DNA from 4 places in the Bradyrhizobium sp. 1200_D9_N1_1 genome. Region 1 is predicted to be linked to each of the others. Evidence: predicted binding sites of a transcription regulator. Region 1 holds the regulator's gene; each other region holds the start of a gene.
What was found. Region 1 encodes HrcA, which represses chaperone genes, less so after heat shock. Its sites were predicted from a motif close to GTTAGCACTCNCNNNNNGNGAGTGCTAAC; they were not measured.
Positions count from the first base shown of each region.

Region 1 (4,209 bases):
GATGACGAGCTTTCCGGTGATTCGGCGGTGCATGGGCCTATTGACTACGCGACGGCCAGTTTCTGCAAGTCCACGAGGCGCGCGATACCCTTCTGGGCCAGCGCCATCAGCGCCAGGAGCTCGTCTTGTGTGAACGGTTCGCGTTCCGCGGTGCCCTGCACCTCGATGATGCGGCCATCGCCGGTCATGACGAAATTGGCGTCGGTCTGGGCTTCCGAATCCTCGGCATAGTCGAGGTCGAGCACGGGCGTGCCATTGTAGATGCCGCAGGAGATCGCGGCGACGTTGTCGCGCAGCACGTTGGCCTTGACCATGTTGCGCGCCTTCATCCAGTTGACGCAATCGGCGAGCGCGACCCAGGCGCCGGTGATCGAGGCCGTGCGCGTGCCGCCGTCGGCCTGGAGCACGTCGCAATCGACCGTGATCTGGCGCTCGCCGAGCGCTTCGAGATTGATGATGGTGCGAAGCGAGCGGCCGATCAGGCGCTGGATCTCGACGGTGCGGCCGCTCTGCTTGCCGGCGGAGGCCTCGCGGCGGGTGCGTTCCGAGGTCGCGCGCGGCAGCATGCCGTATTCCGCGGTGACCCAGCCGCGGCCCTGGCCCTTCAGCCACGGCGGCAGGCGGTCCTCCAGCGTGGCGGTGACCAGCACATGGGTGTCGCCGAATTTCACCAGGCAGGAGCCTTCCGCATATTTGACCACGCCGCGCTCCAGCGTCACGGGGCGCAATTCGTCGGGCGCACGGCGGCTTGGCCGCATGGGAAATCCTCCAAAACTCACGGGAATAGGCTGTTCGCGGTGCTTGTAGGTGGGGTGAGGGTGAGCGGCAAGGCCTTTTCGGTCCCCAAGCAACTGTCGAGCAAGTGCAAAACCACGCTTGTCAGGGACCTCCCGGATGGCCAAATTATAAGCATCTGAGAGGAGTTGCTGTCTGTGGCCCATCACGATCCGATCCATCTGATCGCGCCGCGCGCAGGGCTCGCCCAGCTGAATGAGCGGTCCCGCGACATCTTTCGTCAAATTGTCGAAAGCTATCTCGCGACCGGCGAGCCGGTGGGCTCACGCAATATTTCCCGGCTGATCGCGATGCCGCTGTCGCCGGCCTCGGTTCGCAACGTCATGGCCGATCTGGAACAACTCGGCCTGATCTATGCCCCGCATACGTCCGCCGGCCGGCTGCCGACGGAACTCGGCCTGCGCTTCTTCGTCGACGCCTTGATGCAGGTGGGCGACCTCAATGACGCCGAGCGGCAGTCGATCCAGAGCCAGCTCACCTCCGTCGGTCAGGCGCAGTCGGTCGAGGCGGCGCTGGACCAGGCGCTGACGCGGCTGTCGGGCCTGACCCGCGCCGCCGCCGTGGTGCTGACGCCGAAATCCAACGCGCGGCTGAAACACATCGAATTCGTCCGGCTGGAACCGGAAAAAGCGCTGGTGATCCTGGTCGGCGAGGACGGCCAGGTCGAAAACCGCGTGCTGACGCTGCCACCCGGAGTTCCCTCCTCGGCGATCACCGAGGCCGGCAATTTCCTCAATTCGCGGATTCGCGGCCGGACCCTGGCCGAAGCGCGGCTCGAGCTCGAGACCGCGCTCGGGGAGGCCCGTGCCGAGCTCGATCAGCTGACGCAGAAGGTGATTTCGGCCGGGATCGCCAGCTGGTCCGGCGGCGAGAACGAGGACCGCCAGCTCATCGTCCGCGGCCACGCCAATCTGCTGGAAGATTTGCACGCGCTGGAGGATCTGGAGCGGGTCCGCCTCTTGTTCGACGACCTCGAGACCAAGCGCGGCGTCATCGACCTGCTCGGCCGGGCCGAGACCGCGGAAGGCGTGCGGATTTTCATCGGTTCGGAGAACAAGCTGTTTTCCTTGTCGGGCTCCTCGACCATCATCTCGCCCTATCGGGATGCCGCTGGCCACATCGTCGGCGTTTTGGGCGTGATCGGGCCGACACGGCTGAATTATGCCCGTGTGATCCCGACCGTGGACTACGCCGCCCGGATCGTCAGCCGCCTTCTGGGGGGCTGACCGGCGGCTGAGGCGATCACGGGCGCTTGATTTTCGGCGTCCGAAGCACGATATCCGGGCCAGAAAAATCCCTGAGACAAATTCGAAAAGAGAGCCGATGACCGATCGAGACCGGCAACCCGAAGACACGACCGCGCCGACCGGCGAGCCCGTGGTGTCGAAGCCCTACATCATGCCCGACGATCCCGAGCCGGGCTCGGTCGAGCTGTTGCAGAAGGAAGCCGCCGAGGCGCGCGACCGTATGCTGCGGACGCTGGCGGAGATGGAAAATCTGCGCAAGCGCACCACCAAGGAGGTCGCCGACGCCCGTCTCTACGGCATCACCGGCTTTGCCCGCGACGTGCTCGACATCGCCGACAATCTCCAGCGCGCGCTCGACGCGGTTCCCGCCGAGGCTCGCGCCGCGGCCGATCCCGGCCTGACCTCGCTGATCGAGGGCGTCGAGCTCACCGAGCGCTCGCTGCTCAACGCGCTGGAAAAGCACGGCGTGAAGAAGTTCGATCCGCAGGGTCAGAAGTTCGACCCGAACTTCCAGCAGGCGATGTTCGAAGTGCCTGATGCGTCGGTGCCCGCCGGTACGGTCGTGCAGGTCATGCAGGCCGGCTACACCATCGGCGAGCGCGTGCTGCGTCCGGCTCTCGTTGGCGTCGCCAAGGGCGGCGCGAAGGCTGCGTCCGCGGCGAACAGCAATGAAGTGAACTGAGCGGCGAACTGAGTTCTGACGTCATTCCGGGGCGATGCGAAGCATCGAACTATGGTGCGCAGCTGCGCACCTGAGAATCTCGAGATTCCGGGTTCGGCTCTTCGAGCCGCCCCGGAACGACTGATGGCTGGTCTTACGCGCTCGCCGCGATATCCGCCGACTGAATCCGCTTCACGCCGGCCTTGGCCATGTCGGCCCAGGCTTTTGCCAGCGAGCCCTGCGTGTCGATGCCGCGGCAGGCGTCTTCCACGACATAGACTTCGAAGCCCGCCTTGCGCGCGTCGAGCGCGGTCCAGGCGACGCAGAAATCTGTCGCGAGGCCAGCGACAAAGACGCGCTTGATCTTGCGGCCCTTCAAATAGCCGGCGAGGCCGGTCGAAGTCTTGCCGTCGGCTTCGAGGAAGGCCGAATAGCTGTCGACGTCCTTGTGAAAACCCTTGCGGATGATGAGCTCGGCGTGCGGGATTGCGAGGTCCTTCGACAGCGAAGCGCCGTCAGTGCCCTGCACGCAATGGTCGGGCCACAGCACCTGCTTGCCGTACGGCAGGTCGATGGTCTCGAACGGCTTCTTGCCGGAGTGGACCGACGCAAACGAAACGTGGCCGGGCGTGTGCCAGTCCTGCGTCATCACCACATTCGAAAACGCTTTCGAGATCTTGTTGATGACGGGCACCACCTGCTCGCCTTCCTTCACCGCGAGGCTGCCGCCCGGCAGGAAGCAGTTCTGCACGTCGATCACGAGCAGCGCGGACGCATCGTCCGGCTTGATCGATGCGGCCGCAAGAAGTGCGGTTGGCGCGAGGGCTACGAGGGCGCTCGTCCCAAGCGCCGCCAAGACTTGCCGCCGATCTAGCATCGTTCGCCTCCCTCCAGGATGAACTCGATTGGGCAGGAGCCTAGTTCCGCTTGTGCACGAACAGAAGCCCGAAAATGCAGCCGGTTTTGGTGAGAGGGTGGGCTCAGCCGCGTACTCGGTGCACCTCTCCCGCTTGCGGGAGAGGTCGGCGCGTATCGCCGGGTGAGGGTTCTCTCCTCTGGGGGAGTCTTCGTTGTTGAGACACCCTCTCCCCAACCCTCCCCCGCACGCGGGGGAGGGAGCGCATCTCGCTTGCGGATGCAGCTACCCCTTCGGCTGGATGCCGTCGCGCACGGCGCGGAAGCGGGTGAAGGCGGCTTGCCACTGGTCGCGCGGGGCGCTGGCGATGATGCGCAGCGAGGCGCCGCCGCTCGAGAAGCGGATCCACTGCACCACGGTCACCGGGGTCTTGTCCTTGCCGCTGACGCCGTCGATCCGGGTCTCGAAGCCCTGCTGGCCGTTGATGCGGATCGGCTCGGACATGGTGACGCGCGATTCGCGCACGCCGGGAATCTGGAGCGCCGCCTCCTGGGCGAAGCGGGCGCGGTCGTCGGCGGCTTGCGGGGTGGCGCCGATCAGGCCGAGGATCATGAACGGCTTCGACTCGTAGCCCGTGCTCTCGTTGCCGT
Region 1 is NZ_CP197226.1:171,372-175,580, reverse strand. It holds gene rdgB (RdgB/HAM1 family non-canonical purine NTP pyrophosphatase) at 1-33, opposite strand, end outside; gene rph (ribonuclease PH) at 45-758, opposite strand; gene hrcA (heat-inducible transcriptional repressor HrcA) at 933-2,021, shown strand; gene grpE (nucleotide exchange factor GrpE) at 2,119-2,724, shown strand; gene pncA (bifunctional nicotinamidase/pyrazinamidase) at 2,858-3,580, opposite strand; gene AB5K84_RS00775 (hypothetical protein) at 3,845-4,209, opposite strand, start outside.

Region 2 (4,209 bases), 3.3 Mb from region 1:
GACCGACGAGGATGAACGCGACTACCTGTATCGTGGAATCTCCGTCCGGCCCTTCCGGCGCGTATTCAACCTGGCCGACTACGTCCAGGTCAAGGACGCGACGTTCGAAGACGGCCTGCTCAGGATTGCCCTGACTCGGGAAATGCCGGAGGCGCTGAAGCCGCGTCAAATCGCGATCGACGTTGCCGGCAACGACCACCAGAGGAGCGATCGGACGCAGGCGGCCTGACACTGGCTGCTGCCCATCGAACCGCTGCGCGGCTAGGTCCGCGCTGCGGACTGCTGGCCCATTGACGACCAAACCCAAGAAAGGAGGACCACAATGGCACTACGCGAACTCATTCCGTGGAACAACGGCTCCCGCAATCTGCCTGCGCGACGCACCGAGGTAGACAACCCGTTTCTCTCGCTGCATCGCGAGATGAATCGGCTGTTCGACGACGTGTTTCGCGGCGTCGATATCGGCCAGTTCGCCCCGCCGGCGACAATGGGGTGGCCGAGCGTCGAGTTCAACGAGACCGACAAGGAAGTGAAAGTTATCGCCGAGCTTCCCGGCATCGAACAGAAAGACGTCGAGGTCGAACTTGCCGACGGCGTGCTGACGATCAGCGGCGAGAAGAAGAGCGAAACGAAAGACAAGGAGCGTCGCTTCAGCGAGCGCTACTACGGACGTTTCGAGCGGCGCATTCCCGTCGACGACGTCGACCAGGATAAAGTCGCCGCGTCCTTCAAGGACGGGATCCTCACCGTCACGCTGCCGAAGTCGCCTACGGAACAGCGGAAGGTGAAAAGGATCGCAATCAATGGAAAGTAAGACGAAGCGGACGGGAGCCCAGCTCCCGCCCGCCCGGCTCGAAGGAGGCGTTCATGAACGTCACGCCTTTATCGGCACATTCGGACTTTACGGCGCGCCGGCCCGTCCCGGAGCCGGTGGTGACGAAGTCGGTATTTCCGGCGGATGCGCAGGCCGTGATCTACAAGCCTACCCCCTCGCCGATGACTTCGGGACGTGCGCGCGCCCAGCGCTGGACGCTGCGTTTCGAGCGCCGCTCGGCCCCGTACATCGAACCCCTGATGGGTTGGACCGGCGACGACGATCCCCTCTCGCAGGTCGAACTTTCGTTCCCGTCCGCCGAAGCCGCCATCGCATATGCGCGCCGCCAAGGTCTGCAATACTCAGTGGAGGGCTTGCCGGCGCAGGGGGCGAAGCCGCGCCTGATTTCGGACAATCCCGACGTTGAGGGCCCAGCCGCCAGCCAGCAGCGCCGCCGGCGGCTGGAATGGATTGAGCGGACCCTTGGGCGGGAGGTGATCCGCCACGGGTTCGGGCCTGGGGCTGAACCTGCCGAGAGCTACGCGGATCCGCACCAGGTGCTGCTGGACAGCAATCTGTCGCCAACGCGAAAGCGCGACATCCTGCGGCGCTGGGCTCTTCATGCCTCTCAGATTGAGACGGAGCACTCGAAAGGCAACTTGCTGGCGACGCCTTCCCATCTCCAGGAGGTGATCGACGCGCTACTCGATCTCGAGGAGCCGCAGATTACGGAAGCATCCTTCGAGCATGTCGACAGAAAGGCAAGCTGACTTCGAGCGCAGGTGGTCGGCCCGCTCACGGCGGGGCGCCTAACTTGGCAAAGGCCTATCGCACTCAAGCGGACGTGTTGAAGGCTAAGCGAAAGCAGGAAAAGAAGCGACGACGACCCAGGCATCTGAAATTGGCCTTTGATCTTCAAGCCGCAGGATCGGCAACAATGGCGCGCTTTCTGATTACTCTCGGCATTGTAAGTCTAATGGCCGGCCTGCTGTGGCCTTATCTCAGCCGGATCGGTCTGGGTCGGTTGCCCGGCGACGTCGTGATCGAACGGGAGAGTATGACGTTCTATTTCCCTTTGATGACATGTTTGCTTTTGAGCGCAGTGCTCAGCCTGGTCTATTGGGTCCTGAACCGCTGAAGAGCGCAGCCCAAGCGGAGCTTGGTCTGGCCATGCGTGCACCTCGCCGGTGCTTCTGGCACCGCGCCTCAGTTTGCCTTCATCTGAAATTGGCGATCGAATGGTGCTTCGCCGGCGCCATCTCCAAAGGACTCGATGCAGCGACTTGCGGGCTTGGCGGCTCAATCTCCGCCGGTTTTGACCCGTCGGACGAACCCAGAATGTACAGGAGGCCGGCGACCAACATGAGACCTGCGCACAGCACCGCCAGACCAGCAGTCACCACGTCGCGATAGTCGTCCATGTTCGTCGTTCTTGGCGGGTTCTACATTCGCTGAAGCCTCAATCCGCAGTCAGCTCCGGAGCGAGGGCGATGAATGGAAGATCTCTTTCCAATTAACTGGTCGAGCCAAATCCGCCGTTCAAGACCGCGGTTGGCAGTCAGACGGCCGGGGTGACAAAAATTTTTAAAAGACCTCTTGAACGGCCGTTTTTCGGATCCTAGGTCGTTTTCGCCCGGGGGCCGGTTGCCCGGACCCGGTTTTTGGACATCGCTGAACTGACATGGAGGATGTGTATGCATTTCCGCCCGCTGCACGACCGCGTGCTTGTGCGCCGCATTGATGCCGAGGAAAAGACCGCCGGCGGCATCATCATTCCCGACACCGCAAAGGAGAAGCCGCAGGAAGGCGAGATCATCGCCGCGGGCTCCGGTGGCAGAAACGAGCAAGGCCAGTTGATCCCGATCGATGTCAAGCCGGGAGACCGCGTTTTGTTCGGCAAATGGTCGGGTACTGAAGTGAAGATCGACGGCCAGGACTACTTGATCATGAAGGAGAGCGATCTTCTGGGCGTGGTCGACAAGACCGGCTCGGTCAAAAAGGCCGCCTGAGCACAACTTGCGAAGCCGACAGTCATTGAGGAGAGAGGAGCAACGAACATGGCTGCCAAGGAAGTGAAATTCTCCACAGACGCCCGTGACCGGGTGTTGCGGGGAGTGGATACGCTGGCGAATGCGGTCAAGGTCACGCTCGGCCCCAAGGGGCGGAATGTCGTGATCGAGAAATCCTTCGGTGCGCCGCGCATCACCAAGGATGGCGTGACCGTCGCCAAGGAGATCGAACTGGAGGACAAGTTCGAGAACATGGGCGCGCAGATGGTGCGGGAGGTCGCCTCCAAGACGAGTGACCTCGCAGGCGACGGGACGACCACCGCGACCGTACTGGCCCAGGCCATCGTCAAGGAAGGCGCGAAATCCGTCGCCGCCGGCATGAACCCGATGGACCTCAAGCGCGGCATCGATCTGGCCGTAGAAGCCATCGTCAATGATTTGAAGGCGCACGCCAAGAAAGTCACCACCAACGAGGAGATCGCCCAGATCGCGACCATCTCGGCCAATGGCGATATTGAGATCGGCCGCTTTCTCGCCGACGCCATGCAGAAGGTCGGTAACGACGGGGTCATCACCGTCGAGGAGGCCAAGAGCCTCGATACCGAGCTCGAGGTGGTCGAAGGCATGCAGTTCGATCGCGGCTATGCGTCACCCTACTTCGTCACCAATGCCGAGAAGATGCGGGTCGAGTTCGAAGACCCCTACATCCTCATCCATGAGAAGAAGCTGTCGACCCTGCAGTCCATGCTGCCGCTGCTCGAAGCCGTCGTGCAGTCCGGCAAGCCGCTGCTCGTCGTTGCCGAGGATGTCGAAGGTGAAGCGCTCGCGACCCTCGTCGTCAACCGGCTGCGCGGCGGGTTGAAGGTCGCGGCCGTGAAGGCGCCCGGCTTCGGCGATCGCCGCAAAGCCATGCTGGAGGACATCGCGATCCTGACGGGTGGCCAGGCGATCTCGGAGGATCTCGGCATCAAGCTCGAGAACGTCACGCTCAAGATGCTCGGCCGCGCCAAGAAGGTCGTCATCGACAAGGAGAACACGACCATCGTCAACGGTGCGGGGTCCAAGAAGGACATCGAGGCCCGCGTCACCCAGATCAAGATGCAGATCGAGGAGACTACCTCCGACTACGATCGCGAGAAGTTGCAGGAGCGGCTTGCGAAGCTCGCCGGCGGCGTCGCGGTGATCCGCGTTGGTGGCGCGACCGAAGTCGAGGTCAAGGAACGCAAGGATCGCGTCGATGACGCGATGCACGCGACCAGGGCGGCAGTCGAGGAAGGCATCCTGCCCGGCGGCGGCGTCGCGCTGCTGCGCGGCCTGAAGGCGCTCGATGCCATCAAGACCGTGAATGCCGACCAGAAGGCCGGCGTCGACATCGTGCGCCGCGCG
Region 2 is NZ_CP197226.1:3,518,306-3,522,514, reverse strand. It holds gene hspE (small heat shock protein HspE) at 1-229, shown strand, start outside; gene AB5K84_RS16800 (Hsp20/alpha crystallin family protein) at 323-814, shown strand; gene AB5K84_RS16795 (ETC complex I subunit) at 868-1,584, shown strand; gene AB5K84_RS16790 (DUF2905 domain-containing protein) at 1,629-1,952, shown strand; gene AB5K84_RS16785 (hypothetical protein) at 2,032-2,235, opposite strand; gene groES (co-chaperone GroES) at 2,509-2,823, shown strand; gene groL (chaperonin GroEL) at 2,872-4,209, shown strand, end outside.
Region 2: groES (co-chaperone GroES) is a predicted target of HrcA. The motif match lies at 2,365-2,393, and genes of this name have one in related genera.

Region 3 (4,209 bases), 1.5 Mb from region 1:
GCGTCCTCGACGCGGTCCTTCTTCTCCTTGACCTCGATCTCGGTCGCGCCGCCGACGCGGATCACCGCGACGCCGCCGGCGAGCTTGGCGAGGCGCTCCTGGAGCTTCTCGCGGTCGTAGTCCGAGGTGGTCTCCTCGATCTGCGCCTTGATCTGGCCGACGCGGGCCTCGATGTCGGGCTTCTTGCCGGCACCGTTGACGATCGTGGTGTTCTCCTTGTCGATCACCACCTTCTTGGCGCGGCCGAGCATCTTCACCGTGACGTTCTCGAGCTTGATGCCGAGCTCTTCGGAGATGAGCTGGCCGCCGGTGAGGATCGCGAGATCCTCGAGCATGGCCTTGCGGCGGTCACCGAAGCCCGGCGCCTTGACGGCGGCGACCTTGAGGCCGCCGCGCAGGCGGTTGACGACCAGGGTGGCCAGCGCCTCGCCCTCGACGTCCTCGGCGATGATCACGAGCGGCTTGCCCGACTGCACCACGGCTTCGAGCACCGGCAGCATGGCCTGGAGGCCCGAGAGCTTCTTCTCGTGCAGGAGGATGTAGGCGTCCTCGAGCTCGGCGGTCATCTTCTCGGCGTTGGTGACGAAGTAGGGGCTGAGATAGCCGCGGTCGAACTTCATGCCCTCGACGATGTCGACCTCGGTGTCGAGCGACTTGTTCTCCTCGACGGTGATGACGCCCTCGTTGCCGACCTTCTGCATCGCCTGCGCGATCATCTTGCCGATGGCGGCATCGCCGTTGGCCGAGATAGTGCCGACCTGGGCGACCTCGGAGGAGGAAGCGACCGGCTTGGCGCGCTTCTCGATGTCCTTGATGACGGCCGCAACCGCGATGTCGATGCCGCGCTTGAGGTCCATCGGGTTCATGCCGGCGGCAACCGCCTTGGCGCCTTCGCGCACGATGGCCTGGGCCAGCACGGTCGCGGTGGTGGTGCCGTCGCCGGCGAGGTCGTTGGTCTTGGAAGCGACCTCACGCACCATCTGGGCGCCCATGTTCTCGAACTTGTCCTCGAGCTCGATCTCCTTGGCGACGGTGACGCCGTCCTTGGTGATGCGGGGCGCGCCGAAGCTCTTCTCGATGACGACGTTGCGGCCCTTCGGGCCGAGCGTCACCTTGACGGCGTTGGCGAGAATGTCGACGCCGCGCAGCATGCGTTCGCGCGCGTCTCCGGAAAACTTGACGTCTTTGGCAGCCATTTCTGCAATCCCTCGTGTTTCGTGCTGTGTCTTGTTTCGTGCTGCGTCTTGCCGCTTTGCCGGCCGCATCGATTCCGGGATCCGCAGGTCGAACCCGGCGGAAGGATGGATGCCCGGATCACGCGATCCGGGCACGACATTCAGCGGCCGTTCAGGCTGATGGCCTTAGGCCATCACGCCCATGATGTCCGACTCCTTCATGATCAGGAGCTCTTCGTTGTCGATCTTGACCTCGGTGCCCGACCACTTGCCGAACAGCACGCGGTCGCCGACCTTGAGGTCGATCGGGATCAGCTTGCCGGTCTCGTCACGGCCGCCGGGGCCGACGGCGACGACCTCGCCCTGGGAGGGCTTTTCCTTGGCGGTGTCCGGAATGATGATGCCGCCCTTGGTCTTTTCCTCGGCGTCGATACGTTTGACCACGACACGGTCATGCAGCGGACGAAATTTGGATTTAGCCATGACGTTTCCCTTTGGAGGCTCGCTTCGGAAGTAGTGGAAGTGGGTGGGGCGGCGCTTCCGTCCACCCTCGTCCCGAGGATCGAACGGCGCGCTTAGCAATCGGGCTTTCCGAGTGCTAATAGTGCGCCCGGAAATATGGCTTGGCCGCGATCCTGTCAAGCAAAGGTGGTTAAGCGATTGGTGAGGCGGATATAGGATGGTGGCATTGGAAACGTGTTCGGGGCGCCGGCGTATCAAACGTCATTGCTCCGGTGGCGGTTTTGCGCTTGGCTGCAGAAGGGGTGCGGCCATGGTCTTGTTCGGGGGAATGCCATGATCACTTCAGCTCACGCGCGCAGGGTTGCCAATCTGGCGGCCGCATCTGGCCTGGCGTTGCTGCTTGGCGCCTGCGGCGGCGGCATGAGCCTGCCGTCCTTCTCGTCGTCCTCGCCGCCGCCCGAGGCAGAGCCCGGTACCGGTCCGGAAATGCCGGCGAGCATCCGCGCCGACGAGATCGTCGGCCGCTGGGGTCTCGCCTCGTTCCAGAACCCGGCCGACCGCGCCCGCACCGAGGCCGCCGCGCGGTCCCAGTGCAAGAATCCTTACGTGATCGGCGCCGGCACCTCCGGCGGCGTGGTCATGCATCTGGCCGACCAGGCGACACCGCAGGAATTGCGGCTGAAGGGCTCGCCCAGCGGCAAGAACTATATCGGGCCGGCCGGTCCGACCCCCGGCGAGCAGGACCGCGAGATCGTGTCCTTCGACGGGCGCGTCCTGATCACCCGCTTCATCGACAAGGACGCCGCCACCCGCTACGGCAACATGGTCTACGTCCGCTGCGCCCCGAGGGCGTGATGTTCTTCCCGTCATTCCGGGGCGATGCGAAAGCATCGAACTATGGTGTGCAATTGCGCACCTGAGAATCTCGAGATTCCGGGTTCGGTCCTGCGGACCGCCCCGGAATGACAGCGTGAGATAAATCGCCAAAAAACAAAAAACGCCGGCTCGCGCCGGCGTTTTGCTTTTCCGTAATCTCGCGTCCGTTCAGTCGAACAGCGCATCGATGTCGTCCTGCGAGGCGTGGCCGACGTCGCCGGCGAGCTTCGGACCGTTGAGGAGTTTTTCGTCCTCGCTGCGGGTGTCGGCCGGCGCCGGCACATGGGCCTTGATCGCGTCGACGCCGCCCCAGATCTCCATCATCGCGTTGATGTGCTGCTCGATGAACTTCATCGTGGTCATGACCTTGCTGATGCGCTGGCCGGTCAGGTCCTGGAAGTTGCAGGCCTCGAAGATCGAGATGACGCGTTCCTGGATGTCGTCGGCGAGCCGCTTCTGCTGGTCGGCCGATTGCACCTTGGACATCGCGCTGGCCGCCTGGTCGATCGACTCGGCGGCTTCCAGGATCTGCTGGGTCGCCTGTTCGGTGCCGCCGACGACCGCGCCGAGTTCGCCATTGACCTTGGCCATCTCGCCGCCGTCGAAGCTCTTGCCGTGCAGCGTCGCGATTTCGCGCTTGGTGCGGTCGATGGCGTCGTGGATGAGGTCGAGCTCGACCTTCAGCTTCTCGCACTGCTCGATCTGCGCCCGGTAGGTGTCGAGCATGGTGCGCGTCTCGGCAAGCTCATGGGCCGTGGAAGCGTCGATCGCCGCCATCGCCGCGCTGGCGGACAGCGGGGCAGCGGTGCCCTTCGCCATCTGTGCGCGGATCGCGCGCAGCTCCGCCATGATCTCGCTATGCATCGGCGCAGCCTCCTCAATCATTTCGGGGCTGGGCATCTCGCCGACAATAGCCTCTTCGACACGAAAACGTTTGCGGTGAATAGCCATCAGAAACTCCCCCCACCTCACTCACGCGTCTTTGTAGGCAGAAGCAATTTAACACGAGGTTCACGACCGGAACTGTTGCGCGGCCGCGCGCGACGACGCGAGAAGAAGCGATTAACCATGAGCATGAGGCGTTCATCGAAAATAAACGCTGATCGCCAAATTGGGCTCTCGCTCGCGACGTGGTGAATCAAAACGGCGTTTCCGTTTACCAAACGAAACGCCTTTTGCTCTTTATTGACCACGTCGCGGGCGCCGATCAGCCATCAGCTCTGCACGACGCATGTGATCTAGACGAAACAGTACAGAGTACGTCGATGTTCAAGAAAATGTCTGTCGCGCTGCTCGGCAGCGCTTGCACCCTCGTTGCCGGCGCAACCAGCGCCAGCGCCTTCGACAATACCGTGCCGAACGATCCGCCCGCGGTGCTTTATCAGCCGCAAGTGCCGCCGGCGCCGGTGCGCGTCGCCTCCAACGCGAACATGGGCGGCGGCTTCATCGAGTTCCTGTTCGGCGATGGGCCCGGCCGCGGTCCGGCCTACGCGCCGCCGGTGTACCAGCAGCAGCCGGGCTACAACGATCCGCGCCGCCTGCCGCCGATGGGCGAACCGCAGATGCAGGGTGGATATCAGCAAGGCGCAGGTCTCCAGCAGGAGGCGGTCGATCCGCGCCAGCGTCAATTCGATCCGAAGTTCGAGAAACAACTCGTTGACTATAGCGGCAAGGAAAGTGCCGGCACGATCGTGGT
Region 3 is NZ_CP197226.1:1,671,831-1,676,039, forward strand. It holds gene groL (chaperonin GroEL) at 1-1,196, opposite strand, end outside; gene AB5K84_RS08035 (co-chaperone GroES) at 1,362-1,658, opposite strand; gene AB5K84_RS08040 (hypothetical protein) at 1,971-2,492, shown strand; gene AB5K84_RS08045 (protein phosphatase CheZ) at 2,682-3,464, opposite strand; gene AB5K84_RS08050 (L,D-transpeptidase family protein) at 3,779-4,209, shown strand, end outside.
Region 3: AB5K84_RS08035 (co-chaperone GroES) is a predicted target of HrcA. The motif match lies at 1,750-1,778, and genes of this name have one in related genera.

Region 4 (4,209 bases), 3.6 Mb from region 1:
TCGAGATCGTATGCTACTCTTGTTCGTCGAAAGTGGATGCGGCGACCGACGAATTTCAAAAGATCGCCGATCGCTGGCGCGACGCCTCGCAATGGAGCGACGATCGCCTCGCCGCCGAGATCCGCGCCGATGGCGTCGATATCCTGATCGATCTATCCGGCCACACCAAAGGAAACCGCCTCGGCGTGTTTGCGCGCAAGCCGGCGCCGATCCAGGCCCATGGCTGGGGTCACGGCACCGGCACCGGGCTGCCGACGATCGATTATCTGTTCTCCGACCCGGTCGCGATTCCTGCCGCGGTCCGGCATCTGTTTGCGGAAACCGTTGTCGACCTGCCGTGCTTTGTGACGCTGGAGCCGCTGCCGATCGAGCTTGCGCGGGCGTCAACGCCGGCGATCTCGAACGGCTTCGTCACATTCGGTGTCTTCAACCGCATCAGCAAGATTTCGGACCAGGCCGCGCAGGCCTGGTCCCGGATTCTCGAGCGGGTGCCGGGGTCACGACTGCTGATCAAGGATGTTGCGCTGGACGATCAACTGGTCCGCGACAATCTGCTGGCGAGGCTTGCAACTTGCGGAGTGCCGGCCGAACGCGTCGATCTGCTCGGAACCACCTTGCGAGTCGATCATCTGGCATCGTTCAATCGCGTCGATATTGCCCTCGACCCGTTCCCGCAGAATGGCGGCGTCAGCACGTTGGAAGCCTTGCAGATGGGCGTGCCCGTGGTGGCGAAGCTCGGGAACAGTCTGCCCAGCCGTGCCGCCGGCTCCATCCTCACCGCGCTTGGCCTGCCGGACTGGGTTACGGACAGCGAGGAGGCATATGTCGACATCGCGGTGAGCCGCGCGACTGAGATCGACGACCTCGACAAATTGCGCCGCGAGTTGCCCGGACAGGTCAGGGCTGCGCCCGCCTGCAACCCGGTCGCCTACGCGCAAGCGGCGGACGAGGCCTATCGCGCGATGTGGAAGCGCTATTGCAGCAGCGACGCCTGATCGCTGCGTCAATGCAGCCTGAACACGCCGTCCACCGCACGTAGCTCGGCCGGCTTGATCAGCTTGGAATGCGCGACGGTGACCGAATAGAGGGGACCGTCGAGCTTTTGCTGCCAGAACGCCAGGAAATCGGTCAGCGCCGGGAATTTCGGGAAGAGATCGTAGTTCTGCCAGACATAGGTCTGAAGCAGCGAAGGATGATCCGGCATCCGATAGAGAATTTCAGCCGTCGTCAGCCCGTAACCCAGCACCTGTTTCCGGAAGTCGTCGGAAACAACCCCAACCCGCGAGACCATGCCAACCTCCTTTGCAGGAGCGCATTCAGGGGTGGCTTGATCCGGTACGCTGCTTACGAGCCACCCGGTGGAGATGCGCTCACATGAGAGAAATGTGACGCAAACTGATAATCCATCTCAAGCCCAAAAGTTTAACAAGCTGTTGAAATTCAATGCGTTAGCAGCAGAGACGGCTCCGTGCTAATACGGTCCGGCGGACGGTTAACGATGGGAAAGAGATTCTGGCAGCCGGGCCTTCCGAGTGCTTATTTTTCTGCTAGAAGCCCTTGCCCCCGCAAAATTCCTGTCCTATTTCAGCCTCACCCGTGCTAGCACTCGCGGGCACAGACTGCTAACAATCTGAAATTATCAACCCGAGCAATTGCTTAGGAGGACTGCATGAAATTCCGTCCGCTTCACGACCGCGTCGTGGTCAAGCGCATCGACGCAGAAGAGAAGACCGCTGGCGGCATCATCATTCCCGACACTGCCAAGGAAAAGCCCTCCCAGGGCGAAGTCGTCGCCGTCGGCCCCGGTGGCCGCGACGAAGCCGGCAAGCTGATCCCGATCGACCTGAAGGTCGGCGACCGCGTGCTGTTCGGCAAGTGGTCCGGCACCGAGGTCAAGATCGACAGCGTCGATCTCTTGATCATGAAGGAAAGCGACATCATGGGCGTCCTCGACGTCCCCGCTTCCAAGAAGAAGGCGGCCTAAGAGCCCCCTCTCGCCCCCAGCCAACCTCAAGGAAAAATCCAGATGGCAGCTAAAGAAGTCAAATTCTCGGTTGATGCGCGCGACAAGATGCTGCGCGGCGTCGACATTCTCGCCAACGCGGTGAAGGTCACGCTCGGTCCGAAGGGCCGCAACGTCGTGCTCGACAAGTCGTTCGGCGCTCCCCGCATCACCAAGGACGGCGTCACCGTCGCCAAGGAGATCGAGCTCGAGGACAAGTTCGAGAACATGGGCGCGCAGATGGTGCGCGAAGTCGCCTCCAAGTCCGCTGATGCGGCCGGCGACGGCACCACCACCGCGACCGTGCTCGCCCAGGCGATCGTGCGCGAAGGCGCCAAGTCGGTTGCCGCCGGCATGAACCCGATGGACCTCAAGCGCGGTATCGACCTCGCGGTCGAAGCCGTCGTTGCGGACCTCGTCAAAAACTCCAAGAAGGTCACCTCGAACGACGAGATCGCCCAGGTCGGCACCATCTCGGCCAACGGCGACGCGGAGATCGGCAAGTTCCTGGCCGACGCCATGAAGAAGGTCGGCAACGAGGGTGTCATCACCGTCGAGGAAGCCAAGTCGCTCGAGACCGAGCTCGACGTCGTCGAGGGTATGCAGTTCGACCGCGGCTACATCTCGCCCTACTTCGTCACCAACGCCGACAAGATGCGCGTTGAGATGGACGACGCCTACATCCTCATCAACGAGAAGAAGCTCTCCTCGCTGAACGAGCTGCTGCCGCTGCTCGAGGCCGTGGTGCAGACCGGCAAGCCGCTGGTCATCGTCGCCGAGGACGTCGAGGGTGAAGCCCTCGCGACCCTGGTCGTGAACCGTCTGCGCGGTGGTCTGAAGGTCGCGGCCGTCAAGGCTCCGGGCTTCGGCGATCGCCGCAAGGCCATGCTGCAGGACATCGCGATCCTGACCGGCGGCCAGGCGATCTCGGAAGATCTCGGCATCAAGCTCGAGAACGTCACGCTCAACATGCTCGGTCGCGCCAAGAAGGTGATGATCGACAAGGAGAACACCACGATCGTCAACGGCGCCGGCAAGAAGGCCGACATCGAGGCGCGCGTGTCCCAGATCAAGGCGCAGATCGAGGAAACCACCTCGGACTACGACCGTGAGAAGCTCCAGGAGCGTCTCGCCAAGCTCGCTGGCGGCGTCGCGGTGATCCGCGTCGGCGGCGCGACCGAGGTCGAGGTGAAGGAGCGCAAGGATCGCGTTGATGACGCGATGCATGCGACCCGCGCGGCTGTGGAAGAAGGCATCGTCCCGGGCGGCGGCGTCGCTCTGCTCCGTGCTTCCGAGCAGCTCAAGGGCTTGCGCACCAAGAACGACGACCAGAAGACCGGCGTCGAGATCGTGCGCAAGGCGCTGTCGGCTCCCGCTCGCCAGATCGCGATCAACGCCGGTGAAGACGGCTCGGTGATCGTCGGCAAGATCCTGGAGAACAAGACGTACGCCTACGGCTTCGACTCCCAGACCGGCGAGTACGTCAACCTGGTCACCAAGGGCATCATCGACCCGACCAAGGTGGTCCGCACCGCGATCCAGAACGCAGCCTCGGTTGCGGCTCTGCTGATCACCACGGAAGCCATGGTCGCCGAGCTGCCCAAGAAGGGCGGCGCCGGCCCCGCAATGCCTCCGGGCGGCGGCATGGGCGGCATGGACTTCTAAGCGACGAAGTCGTCCCGGACGCGGTGCAGCGCGAAGCGATGCACCGCAGATCCGGGATCTCGCTCCACGAACACGAAACCCCGGCAGCGATGCCGGGGTTTTTGTTTGTGGCGCAACTCTCCCCACCCCGTCATTCCGGGGCGCGCGAAGCGCGAGCCCGGAATCCATAACCACGAACCTTAGTTGGCTATCCCGGAATAGAGATCATCCCAACTCGGGTTCTGCTCCTCGATCAAGCGCGTCTTCCAATCCCGACGCCACTTCTTGAGCTCCTTCTCGCGTGCGATGGCGCTCGCGGGGTCGTCGTAGATCTCGAACAAAACGAGCTTGTCGACGCCATACTTCGTCGTGAAGCCGGGGACGGCTTTGCTCCTGTGCTCGTAGACACGGCGCACGAGATCATTGGTCACGCCAATGCAGAGCGTGCCGTGCTTCCTGCTCGCGAGGATGTAGACGTAGTAGGCCATTCCATCCGCCTGGGGTTATGGATTCCGGGCTCGGCGCTTTGCGCCGCCCCGGAATGACCAAAGCTACCACACCTT
Region 4 is NZ_CP197226.1:3,793,850-3,798,058, reverse strand. It holds gene AB5K84_RS18150 (O-linked N-acetylglucosamine transferase, SPINDLY family protein) at 1-995, shown strand, start outside; gene AB5K84_RS18145 (usg protein) at 1,004-1,291, opposite strand; gene AB5K84_RS18140 (co-chaperone GroES) at 1,670-1,984, shown strand; gene groL (chaperonin GroEL) at 2,027-3,667, shown strand; gene AB5K84_RS18130 (GIY-YIG nuclease family protein) at 3,847-4,134, opposite strand; gene lepB (signal peptidase I) at 4,198-4,209, opposite strand, start outside.
Region 4: AB5K84_RS18140 (co-chaperone GroES) is a predicted target of HrcA. The motif match lies at 1,599-1,627, and genes of this name have one in related genera.